Linked DNA regions of Luteibacter rhizovicinus DSM 16549. The protein of the gene in region 2 interacts with the protein of the main gene of each other region in a pairwise test. Links are inferred from orthologs where the notes say so. Each region holds a gene or a part of one and is shown on either strand. Other genes may lie near its edges.

Region 1 (3,278 bases), 2.7 Mb from region 2 along the record:
AAGGGCGGCGGCGACTGATCGGCAGCCCCTGTGGGAGCCGCTTCAGCGGCGAAAAGCCAACGAAGCGGTGATGCGGTAAAGCCGATCGCCAAGGCACCCTGGCCCGCTGCCGCGGGATCGCCGATGAATCGGCTCCCACAAAGAATCGGTACCTGCAGATAGACCCCCCAAAAAAAAACCGCCTTTCGGCGGTTTTTTTATCAGCTCAGCTGACCGTGACAGTGCTTGTACTTCTTGCCCGATCCACAAGGGCAAGGATCGTTCCGACCGACCTTCGGGCCGTCGTTCAGTACAGGCGCGATCGCCGACTCGGCGACTGCGTTGTCGCCGCCGACACCCAGCTGCTGGACATCGGCATGCTGGAACTGCAGGCGCTGCGCTTCGGCGGCACGTTGCTGCTCGGCTTCCATCGCGGTGACCTCGTCTTCGCTACGGATGCGGATACGCGCAAGCATCTGCACCACTTCGCTCTTGATGCGGTCGAGCATCTCGGCGAACAGTTCGAACGACTCGCGCTTGAACTCCTGCTTCGGCTGCTTCTGGGCATAGCCGCGCAGGTAAATGCCCTGGCGCAGGTAATCCATGCTGGCGAGGTGCTCCTTCCATGCGTTATCGACCACCGAGAGCATCACGTGCTTCTCGAGCGAACGCATGGTTTCGGCACCGACCTGGAGCTCCTTCTCAGCGAACAACGCGTCCACCGCGGCACGCACATGCTCGAGGATGGCTTCCGAGTCGATGTCCTTCTGCCCCTCGACCCACTGTGGCAGGTCGATGCGGAGATTGAGCTCGCTGGCGAGTTCGCGATCGAGGCCGGCGATATCCCACTGGTCGTCGATGCTGTCGGCAGGCACGTACTTGCGCACGAGCGCGACCACGACGTCCTGGCGGATGTCGACGATCATGTCGGCGATATCGTCGGTCTCGAGGAGTTCGTCACGCTGCGCGTAGATCACCTTGCGCTGATCGTTGGCGACGTCGTCGAACTCGAGGAGGTTCTTGCGGATATCGAAGTTGTGCTGCTCGACCTTGCGCTGCACCTTTTCGATCTGGCGCGTGATCAGACGATCCTCGAGGGCCTCGTCTTCCTTCATGCCGAACATCTGCATCCAGCGACCGATGCGCTCGCCGCCGAAGATGCGCATCAGGTTGTCCTGCAGCGACAGGTAGAAGCGCGAGGAGCCGGGATCGCCCTGGCGACCCGAACGACCGCGCAGCTGGTTGTCGATACGACGCGACTCGTGACGTTCCGTGCCGACGATATGCAGGCCGCCGGAAGCCAGCACCTGTTCGTGGCGCTTCTTCCATTCTTCGCGCGTCTTCTGGCGATCGGCGTCGGTAGCCGTCTCCGGCAGCGTGGCCAGCAAGGCCTCGAGGCTGCCGCCAAGGACGATATCGGTACCGCGGCCGGCCATGTTGGTCGCGATCGTGACCGAACCCGGCGCACCAGCCTGGGCGACGATATGCGCTTCGCGCTCGTGCTGCTTGGCGTTGAGTACTTCGTGCGGGATCTTTTCTTTCTTCAGCAGGCCCGACACGAGTTCCGACACGTCGATCGACGCCGTGCCGACGAGCACCGGCTGGCCACGCTCGAAGCAGGCCTTGATGTCGTCGATGACGGCCTTGTACTTGGCGTCCGGACCGAGGAACACGGAATCCGGATTGTCCACGCGGACCATCGGCTTGTGCGTCGGGATCACCACCACTTCCAGGCCATACACGGTCTGGAACTCGTAGGCTTCCGTATCCGCCGTACCGGTCATGCCGGCCAGCTTCTTGTACATGCGGAACAGGTTCTGGAACGTGACCGTGGCGAGCGTCTGGTTCTCGCGCTGGATGGGCACGCCTTCCTTCGCTTCGACCGCCTGGTGCAGGCCATCGGACCAGCGACGACCGGCCAGCGTACGACCGGTGAACTCGTCGACGATGATGACTTCGCCGTCGCGGACGATGTAGTCCACGTCGCGCTGGTAGATCGCGTTCGCACGCAGCGCCGCGTTCATGTGATGAACGACGGCCAGGTTCTTCGAATCGTAGAGACCGCTATCCGGCTCGATGACACCCGCTTCGCGCAGCAGCTGCTCCGCGTGCTCCATGCCCTCTTCGGACATGTGCACCTGCTTGCCCTTCTCGTCGACGAAATAGTCGCCGCCGGTGTCTTCCTTCTCCTGGCGGGAGAGGCCCGGGACGATCTTGTTCACCGCGATGTAGAGCTGCGGGGAATCCTCGGCGGGGCCGGAGATGATCAGCGGGGTGCGGGCTTCGTCGATCAGGATCGAGTCGACCTCGTCGACGATGGCGTAGTGCAGGCCGCGCTGGTTGCGCTGCTCCTTGCTGAGCGCCATGTTGTCGCGCAGGTAGTCGAAGCCGAACTCGTTATTCGTACCGTAGGTGATGTCGGCCTGGTACGCGCTGCGCTTGTCGGCGTGATCCATGCCCGGGTACACGACGCCGACCGTGAGGCCGAGGAAGTTGTACAGGCGGCCCATCTGCGCCGAATCGCGTCGTGCCAGGTAGTCGTTCACCGTGACCACGTGCACGCCCTTGCTTTCGAGGGCGTTGAGGTACACCGGCAACGTACCGACGAGGGTCTTGCCCTCACCCGTCCGCATCTCGGCGATACGCCCACCATGCAGCACCATGCCGCCGATGAGCTGGACGTCGTAGTGGCGCATGCCGAGCACGCGCTTCGCCGCCTCGCGGGTGACCGCGAAGGCTTCGGGCAGCAGGGCGTCGAGGGTCTCGCCGGCAGCGAGACGCTGACGGAAGTCATCGGTCTTGCCACGCAGCGCGTCGTCGGAAAGCTTTTCGAATTCCGGCTCGAGGGCGTTGATGCGCTTGACCGTCTTGGAGAGGTCACGCAGCACCCGCTCGTTACGGCTGCCGAAAATACTCGTCAGTGCACGATTGAACATCGATCATCCGGATCTGAAACGAAAAGGGCTGCCGGAAGGCGCAAAGCCGACCGGCACGAAGGGACGATCATACTACGGGCGTCCCCGGCTTTCCTCGGGGTGGCGACTGGATGGGGCGGATTCAAGGCCGATCAGCGATGGCCCTTCACAAAGGCCAACGGATTCACGACCCGATCGTGGTACCAGACCTCGAAATGCACATGGGACCCGGTGGAACGGCCGGTGGAGCCGGCCTTGGCGATGACATCACCGACCTTCACGCGCTGGCCCGGCTGCGCGACCAGCGCGCTGTTATGGGCGTAACGGGTCATGTAGCCATTGCCGTGGTCGATTTCGATGACATCGCCATAGCCGCTGCGCTGA
Region 2 (8,157 bases):
TGCGCCAGCTCGGTAGGAGCCGATTCATCGGCGAACGGGTGCTCGCCGCGCGGCATCAGCTACGCAGCCACCCGTCAGCTCGACGGATCATCCGTCGACGCCTTGGGCGCCGCATCCGCCGTCGGCCCGACCACGTCCGACATGTTCCCGCCGCCACGCAACACCAGATCCTGCGGCCGCAGCAACGGAATGTCCGACTTGCGCAGCCGCGCAATAATGTCGAACAGCAGATCGCTCTTCACGTTACCCACGTCGCGCGGCCCACCCACGTAACAGGTCACGGCGAATGTCATCGCCGCACGGTCGACGTTGTCCAGCGTCACCGACGGTGCCGGTGTCTCCAGCACCTGCTTATGCGCATGCATCGCCTCGAGCATGTGCTCGCGCGCTTCCATCGGATCGGTATCCAGCGGCATCGGCAACTTGATCAGCACGCGACCCTGCGGGTTGGCCATCGTCATGTTGCGCACCGGCTTGGTGATGAACGACGAGTTCGGCACGATGATGGTCGAGCGGTCGGATACCTGGATTTCCGTGGCGCGCACGTTGATCCGGCGGATGTCGCCTTCGGCATCGTCGAGAACCACCCAGTCGCCCACCTTCACCGGACGCTCCGCCAGCAGGATCAGGCCGGAGATGAAATTCGACACGATCGCCTGCAGACCGAAACCAATACCGACCGAGAGAGCCGAGGCGACCCAGGCGACGTTCTGTACCGAGAGGCCCATTGCCAGCAGGGCGATCGCGACGACGATCACCACGCCGACATAGCCCAGCAAGGTCGTCAGCGAGCTCCGCATGCCCGGGTCGAGGTTGGTCCGCGGCAGGTACTGCTCGGACAGCCAGTTCTTGATCACGCGCACGGCGAGCAGGCCGAGGAAGAACAAGCCGATCGCCGTGAGGATCTGGTCCGGCTTGAACTCGAAGTTGTAGATCTTCAGCGTCTGCAGCTTCGTGCCCAGCGTCAGGATGTCCGACGCGTCGGCGCCGAACCCGGAGATCACCGCCACCAGGCCGAACATGAAGAGTGCCAGTCGCACGATGCCCGACAGCAGCACGCCCGCCTGGTCGAGTAGTCGCGGGTGCGTGCCGAAGATGGCCTGCGCACGCGCACTCATCGGGCCCTTTTCGGAGAGCAGCGTCTCGAACAGGTCGTCGACCAGGCGCATCGCGAGATAGGTCGCCGAGAGCACGATGACGGTCCACACCACCTGGCCGGCCATGAACGAGGCGAAGGCCACGAAGCCGGTGAGCAGGCCGATCCAGGAGGCGACGATGGCGATCCACGCGGCCGCGATGAACAGGCTGGCCCAGATCGGGCGGGGCGCGGGCGGGTCGCCGTCTTCGTCGACGACATGATGCGAACGGCTCAGGCGTACCAGCCCGACCGCGGTGAGCGTCGTAAGCACCAGCGCCTGCAGGCTGCTGGTCATCACCGTGGCGGCGAGGCTGGTGCCGATCGTGCGATTGAGTTCCTTGAGGAAATAAAACAGCACCACGGCCAGCGAGAAGAGCATCGGGAACCGACGCAGGCTGAGCGCCGTCTCGTCCGAGATGGCGGGCAGTCGCCACGACGGCCGCTTCGCCGAGATCAGGGCGCGACCGAGACCGGCGATGAAGGCGCCGAAGAAGATGATGCGGACGAGGGCCTTGGCCATCGCATCCGTGTCATCGCTGAAGGTCTCGTTCCAGTTCAGGCCCAGGTAGAGCAACTGGGTGCCGAGGCCGGTGGTCAGCGCCGAGGTCAGGGTGATGCCGAGGATCAGCGCGGAGCGACGCAGGCGGCCCGGCGGCATGCGGTTCGCCGTCAGGTGGCGGGCGCGTTGCTCGAGATAGAAGCGCACGCCCGTCATGAGCAGCACGCCGAACAAGGCGCAGACGATAAGGGCGATACGGTTGCCGTCGGTCCAGCTCCTGGCCAGGTCGGTCTTCACGCCGGTCGTGAAGTCGCTCAGGTTAGCCGAGTCACGCGGGAACGCCTTGGCCGGTTCCGACCAGAACGGGCGCGAAAACGGCGACGCCGTGCGCCGGGAGAGGAATTGCTGGAAGCGGATGCGGCGCAGGTCGGCGAGCTGACTGGTGGTTTGCTGCGCTTCGAGCGTGATGCCGTCCGCTTGTTTGATCTGTGCGTCGACGGCGTCGAAGGCCTTCTGGGCATCCTTGCGCGTGGCCGCGAGCTCCGGCGCTTCCTTGGTGCCGGTCGCCGGGGCAGGGCCCAACTGGTCGAGGCGGGCCTTGGCGGCATCACGGTTGGGCGACAGCGCACTGGAGACTTTCTGGGCCTTGCCGACGACATCGCCGGCCTGGCCACGCAGGTCGTCGATCACCTTGTCGGTGATGTTGTCGTCCTTCATCCCCTTTTCGATCTGGTCGAGCTGGGAGCGGAGATCACCGATCTGCTTGCCCGGGTCGTCGTCCTGCGCTTGCGCGAAGGCGGCGACCGAGACGGTCAAAAGGAGGGCGGTAAAGAATATTCTCAGGGTTCGCATGCAGGGATCATCGAAGGCAGGACGGGGCAGGTCAATTCCGAGGGTTATGCGATACCCTCGGTGAACGTGGTGTTCCGGTGGCTTTATGCGGCGTTGCAGCTTTTGCCGCCGGGGGAGCCGCCGCTATCCTGCCGCCCCTTGGCCCCGCCCGGAAGCAAACCATGCGCAAGAAGCTCGTCGCCGGTAACTGGAAGATGCACGGATCGCGCAAGATGGCCGATGGCCTGGTCCGCGAAATCGTCGAGGGCCTGGAAGACGGCGTCGACGTGCTGGTCATCCCGCCCATGGTCTACCTGGCCGATCTCGTCCACAAATACGGTGATCGTGGCCTCGGCTTCGGTGCCCAGACGATTTCCGAGCACCCGGAACAGGGCGCCTTCACCGGCGAGATATCCGGCTCGATGGTTCGGGATGTCGGCGCCAAGTGGACCCTGGTGGGCCACTCCGAGCGGCGCCAGTACTACCACGAGACCGACGCGCTGCTATCGAGGAAGTTCCGGACGGCATGCGATGCCGGCCTGACACCTATCTATTGCGTGGGTGAGACGCAGGAAGAGCACGAGGCGGGTAAGGCCGAGGAAGTCATCGGCCGTCAGCTGGGCGCGGTGATCGATGTCTATGGCGTAGAAGCATTCCGTACCGGCGTGATCGCCTATGAGCCTGTCTGGGCCATTGGGACGGGCCTCACGGCCACCCCGGACAAGGTCCAAAAAATTCATGCGTTCATCCGTAGCCAAGTGGCAAAAAAGGATGTTAATATCTCGCTCCTGACCCGGGTGCTTTACGGTGGCAGCGTCAAGCCGGCCAATGCGGCCGACCTTTTCGCCCAGCCTGATGTAGACGGGGGATTGATCGGCGGAGCCGCTCTCGTAGCCTCCGACTTCCTGGAAATTTGCGCCGCGGCGCGTCGATAACGCGACACGGCAAACAGAAGATATGTTCATCCTCTTCAGCGTTCTTTACATCCTGGTCGCGGCAGCGATGATCGTGCTGATTCTCATGCAGCGCGGCGCTGGTGCGGATGCAGGTTCGGGTTTCGGTGGCGGCGCGTCCGCTACCGTGTTTGGTGCACGTGGTTCGTCGAGCTTCATGACGCGCGCCACGGCAGTCCTGGCAGCACTGTTCTTCGTGCTTAGCCTGGGCATGGGTATCTACCTCGGTCGCTCGGGCACGCCCCAGCCGGCCGCGGATCTTGGCGTGATGTCCGGTGCTACCGTGCCGGCCGCTCCCGTCAACAACGCTCCGGTCAAGCCGGTCGCGTCGGACGTGCCGCAGGCACCCGCCGTTACCGCCCCGGCAGCGAACACCGATGTACCGGCTGCGAAGCAGGAGGCCAACCAGGCTCCCGCGGAACCGGCCAAGAAGTAATCAGCGACACCGCAACACGCTGTAAAAGTTATGCCCAGGTGGCGGAATTGGTAGACGCACTACCTTGAGGTGGTAGCGGTTTAGGCTGTGGGGGTTCGAGTCCCCCCTTGGGCACCAACAAAGATCCGGAGACCTCACCGGATCGCAAAGAAACCCGCGATAGCGGGTTTTTTTGTGGGCGTTTGTCGGTGGTTTCGACCTTCCGACCAGAACGCCCGAACGGCACTCACCCGCGACGGACCAAAGGCGGCGGGTAATACGTCCCATCGATGACGCCGCCGCGAGGTCCGTAGAAGCGGAACGTCAGCGACCAGGGCTTGCCACCTCCCGTGGGTAGCCAGTTGGTCTGGGGCGCATCGACGGGGCGTACGGCGGCGAAGTAGAGCGTTAGCGAGCCGTCATTCGCCTTTACCAGCCCCGATTCCTTGTTCAGCAGGTAGCGCTTCAGGGCATTGGGAAGCACGCGCCGGTGTGCGCGATCCACGGCAATGACCGACCAGAAGTAGGTTGCGTAGGTCTCGGGCAGGTCGTTCGCCGGGAACGTCAGCGTGTAGCTGCCGTCCGCGACGAGGGGAGCGCCGGTGCTGTCGATCGCGCCCCGGTAATACAGCACTTCCTCGAACACGTTGGCCCAGATGCCGCCGTAATTCACCGTCGTGCGGGTGAGCCAGTCGCTGCCCCAGTGGCCGCAGCAGGCGGGCCTCGCCCAGCCCTGTCTGATCGTGCCGCGGCCGATGATCGCCGCAGCGGCAGCGAACTGCTTGAGCGCCATGTTCCGGATGATGCCGTCGACGCGATCGCGCTCAGCGGGATCGACGATCGCCGCGACGATCGTGCGTACCGCGTGTTGCATGTCCTCGAGCGGACTGAGATCCGGTTCTTCCAGGGCAAGCAGGGCCGAATCGAAAGCCTCTACGCCGGGTAGCGCCTCCGTGTCGAACATCAACGTCCGCGGAAGAGGTGGCTCCGCCGGTGACCCTTGCATCTCGAAGGAGAATCGATGCTGGAGTGCGATCGCTTCATCCCAGTTCGCGCCCAGCTCCACTCGCAAGAGAACGCGTGTAACGCGTGCCGGGAGGTCGACGCGTTGCGCGTCCGGAGGCACGATGGCATGCGAACTCTGCAGGCAGACCGCGAACCGGCCGTTCGTGACATCCGGATACAGGCGCTCGTTGATGTTGGCGACCGTCTCGCCCCAGCCGTTGAGGAACTCAACGACGTAGTAACGGTGTTCGATCCTGGGTATGTCGATCAGCAGATAGCTATCTTCGTCGAGAGCCACCCAGGCTTCCGAGTAGGCGACATCCAGGTTCGGGTTGGGCCAGTCGACCTGCCCGGGTTTGCGATGCAGCAGCGTGTTCCATTGCATGCCTTCGCGGTCGAAGTCGATCTGCTGTTGACGGGTGATGAGAAGACGTCCGAGCAGGTAGATATAGGCATCCGCGATTGCCTGCTCGGAAAGCTTGATCGAGGGCTCTTGCTGGTCGCTCATGGCGTGCCCCGCAAATGTCGAGGGCCATACTGTCGCCTGGACACAGCCACGAATCGAGCGTGGTTTTCCGGTCGAATCGCTACGTAAATTTGCGTAGGGCCGATTCGTCGTACTCCCTGGATCACCGCGTCCCGGAGTAATAGTTCACCGACGCATCGATTTCTTCCGGCGTCATGTTGCGCGCGATATTGCGCATCTGGGCACTCGTGTCGTTGCGCCGTGTGCCGTGGGCGAACGCTTCCAGCTGCGTCTTCAGGTAGTCGCGTGGCTGTGGATCCAGCCATGGCACGCCCAGCTTGCTGTCGAGCCGGCCGTGGCAGGAGCCACACGGTGGGATGTTGCGCATGGGTGCGCCGGTCGCAACGATGTCCGGCGCGGCTTGAAGGTCCTGGGCACCGGGTGTCTGCCGGCGGGGCAGGGAGGCGTAGTACGCGGAGAGGTCACGCAGGTCCTGGTCGCTGAGCTTGATGACGAGCGGCGTCATCACGGCGCTCGGCCTTGCGCCGCTCTGGAAATCGCGCAGTTCCTTGTAGATCGACGATGCGTACTGGCCGGCGAGGTTCGGCGTCTGCGACGAGCTCACGCCGCGCAAGCCGTGGCACATGGTGCAGCGTAGTGCGAGCGTAGCGCCCCGTCCGACGCCGCCGCCTGACGCGGGCTCATCGAGCGTGGTTGGCGTCAGGACGACCTCGGAGACCTTCGTCGGGGGTGTGACAGGCGCACTGGTCGGACTCAACCACGACCTCGGTGCGCCGGCGGCACTGCAGATCGAATTCCACAGCCCCTTGAACAAGGCATCCTCCTGCGCCGAGGGTAGCCACACGAAGCCCACGAATAGCGAAAACACCAGCAGCAGGAAAGTGCCGCCCACACTGCCGACGAACCAGCGGTTGCGTAATAGCGGGCCACTCATGGCTTGCCTCCCACGAAGACCGGCGGAACACTCGCCTCAGGCATCCGCATGAGCTGAACGATCGGGTAGCCGTAGTTGGTGATCGTCAGGGCGATCATCAGCGCGACCCACAGCCCCAGCCCATTCAAGGCCCACGGTAGCGTGATCGGCTCATGCACGGCCCGGCTGAAGGTGAAGGTCTCCGGTTCCACGCGGGTGGCCCAGTGATTGCGCACGAGCACCGCGATGAAGATCAATGCCGATACCACGAGCAAGGCGCCCCCGATGACGGACATGACGACCGAGACGCCCTCGGCGAACATGCCGGGTGCGGTGTAGTCATAGAACGCCATGCGTCGTGGCATGCCGAGCAGGCCCGCGTAGTGCCAGGGAAAGGTCAGCACGATCATGCCGATGAACCACAGCCACAGCTGTGTGCGGACGAGGCGGGCGTCCTGGATGACGCGCCCGGTGAGGTGCGGCCAGAGGTCGTAAGCGATCGCGAAATACATGATCACGATCGCGCCACCGAAAATCAGGTGGAAATGCCCGGTTACCCACTGCGTATTGTGGATGGTCGAGTCCAGCTGATAGCTCATGTTGATCAGGCCGCCGGCACCGCCGAACCCGAGCATGACGAAGGACAGCGCCAGGGCGAGCATCTGCGGGTTTTTCCACGGCAAGGCCTTGACCCAGCCGAAGGGTCCGGTGCCGCCGCGTAACCGGGCCGCGATCTCGACCGAAGCACAGATGGTGAACACCGTCAGCAGGGTCGGCACCGCGACCATGGCGGTGAAGATGGAATGGACGACCTTGAAACCCGAGCCGACTTCCGGATCCGCAAACAGGTGATGGATGCCGATCGGCATGGCGAAGACCAGGAACAGCGCGAACGAGATGCGCGCCATCGAATCGCTGTAAAGCCGACCGCCGATCGCGCGCGGCACGATGGTGTAGAAGGCGATGTACGCCGGCATCAGCCAGAAGTAAACGATGGCATGGAGGGTCCATGAAAAAAGGACACGCGACAGCCCGGCGTTGATGGTGGTGGCATAACCCAAGGCCACGGGAATGATCTGGAAGAGCAACTCCAGCGCGGCGCCGACCGCGGTCCACGCCCAGAGATAAGCGCCCGCGACATTCGCGAACATAGCCAGGGGAACCGGTGCACCAGGATGCGCGCGCTTCCACACGTACAGGTTCACGCCCATGAGGGCGACCCACACCCAGGAGCCGACCACCACCAGCACGACGCCAAGGTAATAGAACACGTTGCCGATCATCGGCGGATAGAAGGTGTACAACACCGAATCCAGCCCGAGCGCCACGGGAACGACAGCGGCGATCGAGCCGACGATGATCATGTAGTAGCCGGTCCAGGCCCAGCGCCGGCCGATCAGTGGCTGGCCGAGGGATGCTTCGGAAATGAAGTAGCCGAAGCCCATGGCGACCAGGGTGGGAAACACATAGCCCATGACCGTGCCATGCGCCGTGACCGAGCGGTAATACATATCCGCGTTGCGCAGCCAGCCGCTGAGCGGACTACGGATGAACATCTGCCATTCGCCCAGGAGCACGGCGACGCCGAACAGCGCGAACGCCAGCCAGAAGTGAGCAAGCACGAGGCGCTTGTTAGAGATCACAGCTGGCTCTCCTTGCGGGGCCGACCAGTTTGGCGAAGGCATCCGGCTCGACGACCTTGACGTTGGCCCACATGCCCTCGTGCCCGGTTCCGCAAAACTCGTGGCAGGGCATCAGGTGATCGCCTGGCTTGTCGAAGGTCGTCTTGAACGTCGAGATGAAACCCGGCGAGACCATCGAGTTGATATTGGTCCCCGTAATGATCATCCCGTGGATCACATCGGCGCTCGTGACACGGAAGGTCACGGGTGTTTTCGCCGGGACGACGATGCATT

The links. The genes of interacting proteins can lie anywhere in the genome.
Region 1: the proteins of secG (region 2) and secA interact in binary tests that used the Escherichia coli proteins (3 or more experiments, as listed by UniProt). The link is inferred for Luteibacter rhizovicinus DSM 16549 from one-to-one orthologs.

Annotation. Positions count from the first base shown.
Region 1 is NZ_CP017480.1:769,670-772,947, forward strand. It holds secA (preprotein translocase subunit SecA), read right to left. Parts: upstream 2,916-3,278; coding sequence 201-2,915; downstream 1-200. Other genes in the region: BJI69_RS03660 (symmetrical bis(5'-nucleosyl)-tetraphosphatase), read left to right, coding at 1-18; BJI69_RS03670 (M23 family metallopeptidase), read right to left, coding at 3,047-3,278. UniProt on the Escherichia coli protein: Required for protein export, interacts with the SecYEG preprotein conducting channel.
Region 2 is NZ_CP017480.1:3,480,123-3,488,279, forward strand. What follows is about bases 2,342-5,141. They hold secG (preprotein translocase subunit SecG), read left to right. Parts: upstream 2,342-3,425; coding sequence 3,426-3,857; downstream 3,858-5,141. Other genes in these bases: BJI69_RS15880 (DUF3772 domain-containing protein), read right to left, coding at 2,342-2,489; tpiA (triose-phosphate isomerase), read left to right, coding at 2,651-3,403; BJI69_RS15900 (DUF1214 domain-containing protein), read right to left, coding at 4,084-5,141. Outside these bases: more of BJI69_RS15880, read right to left, coding at 75-2,341; more of BJI69_RS15900, read right to left, coding at 5,142-5,349; BJI69_RS15905 (c-type cytochrome), read right to left, coding at 5,471-6,262; BJI69_RS15910 (cbb3-type cytochrome c oxidase subunit I), read right to left, coding at 6,259-7,884; BJI69_RS15915 (cupredoxin domain-containing protein), read right to left, coding at 7,874-8,157. UniProt on the Escherichia coli protein: Subunit of the protein translocation channel SecYEG. Overexpression of some hybrid proteins has been thought to jam the protein secretion apparatus resulting in cell death; while this may be true it also results in FtsH-mediated degradation of SecY.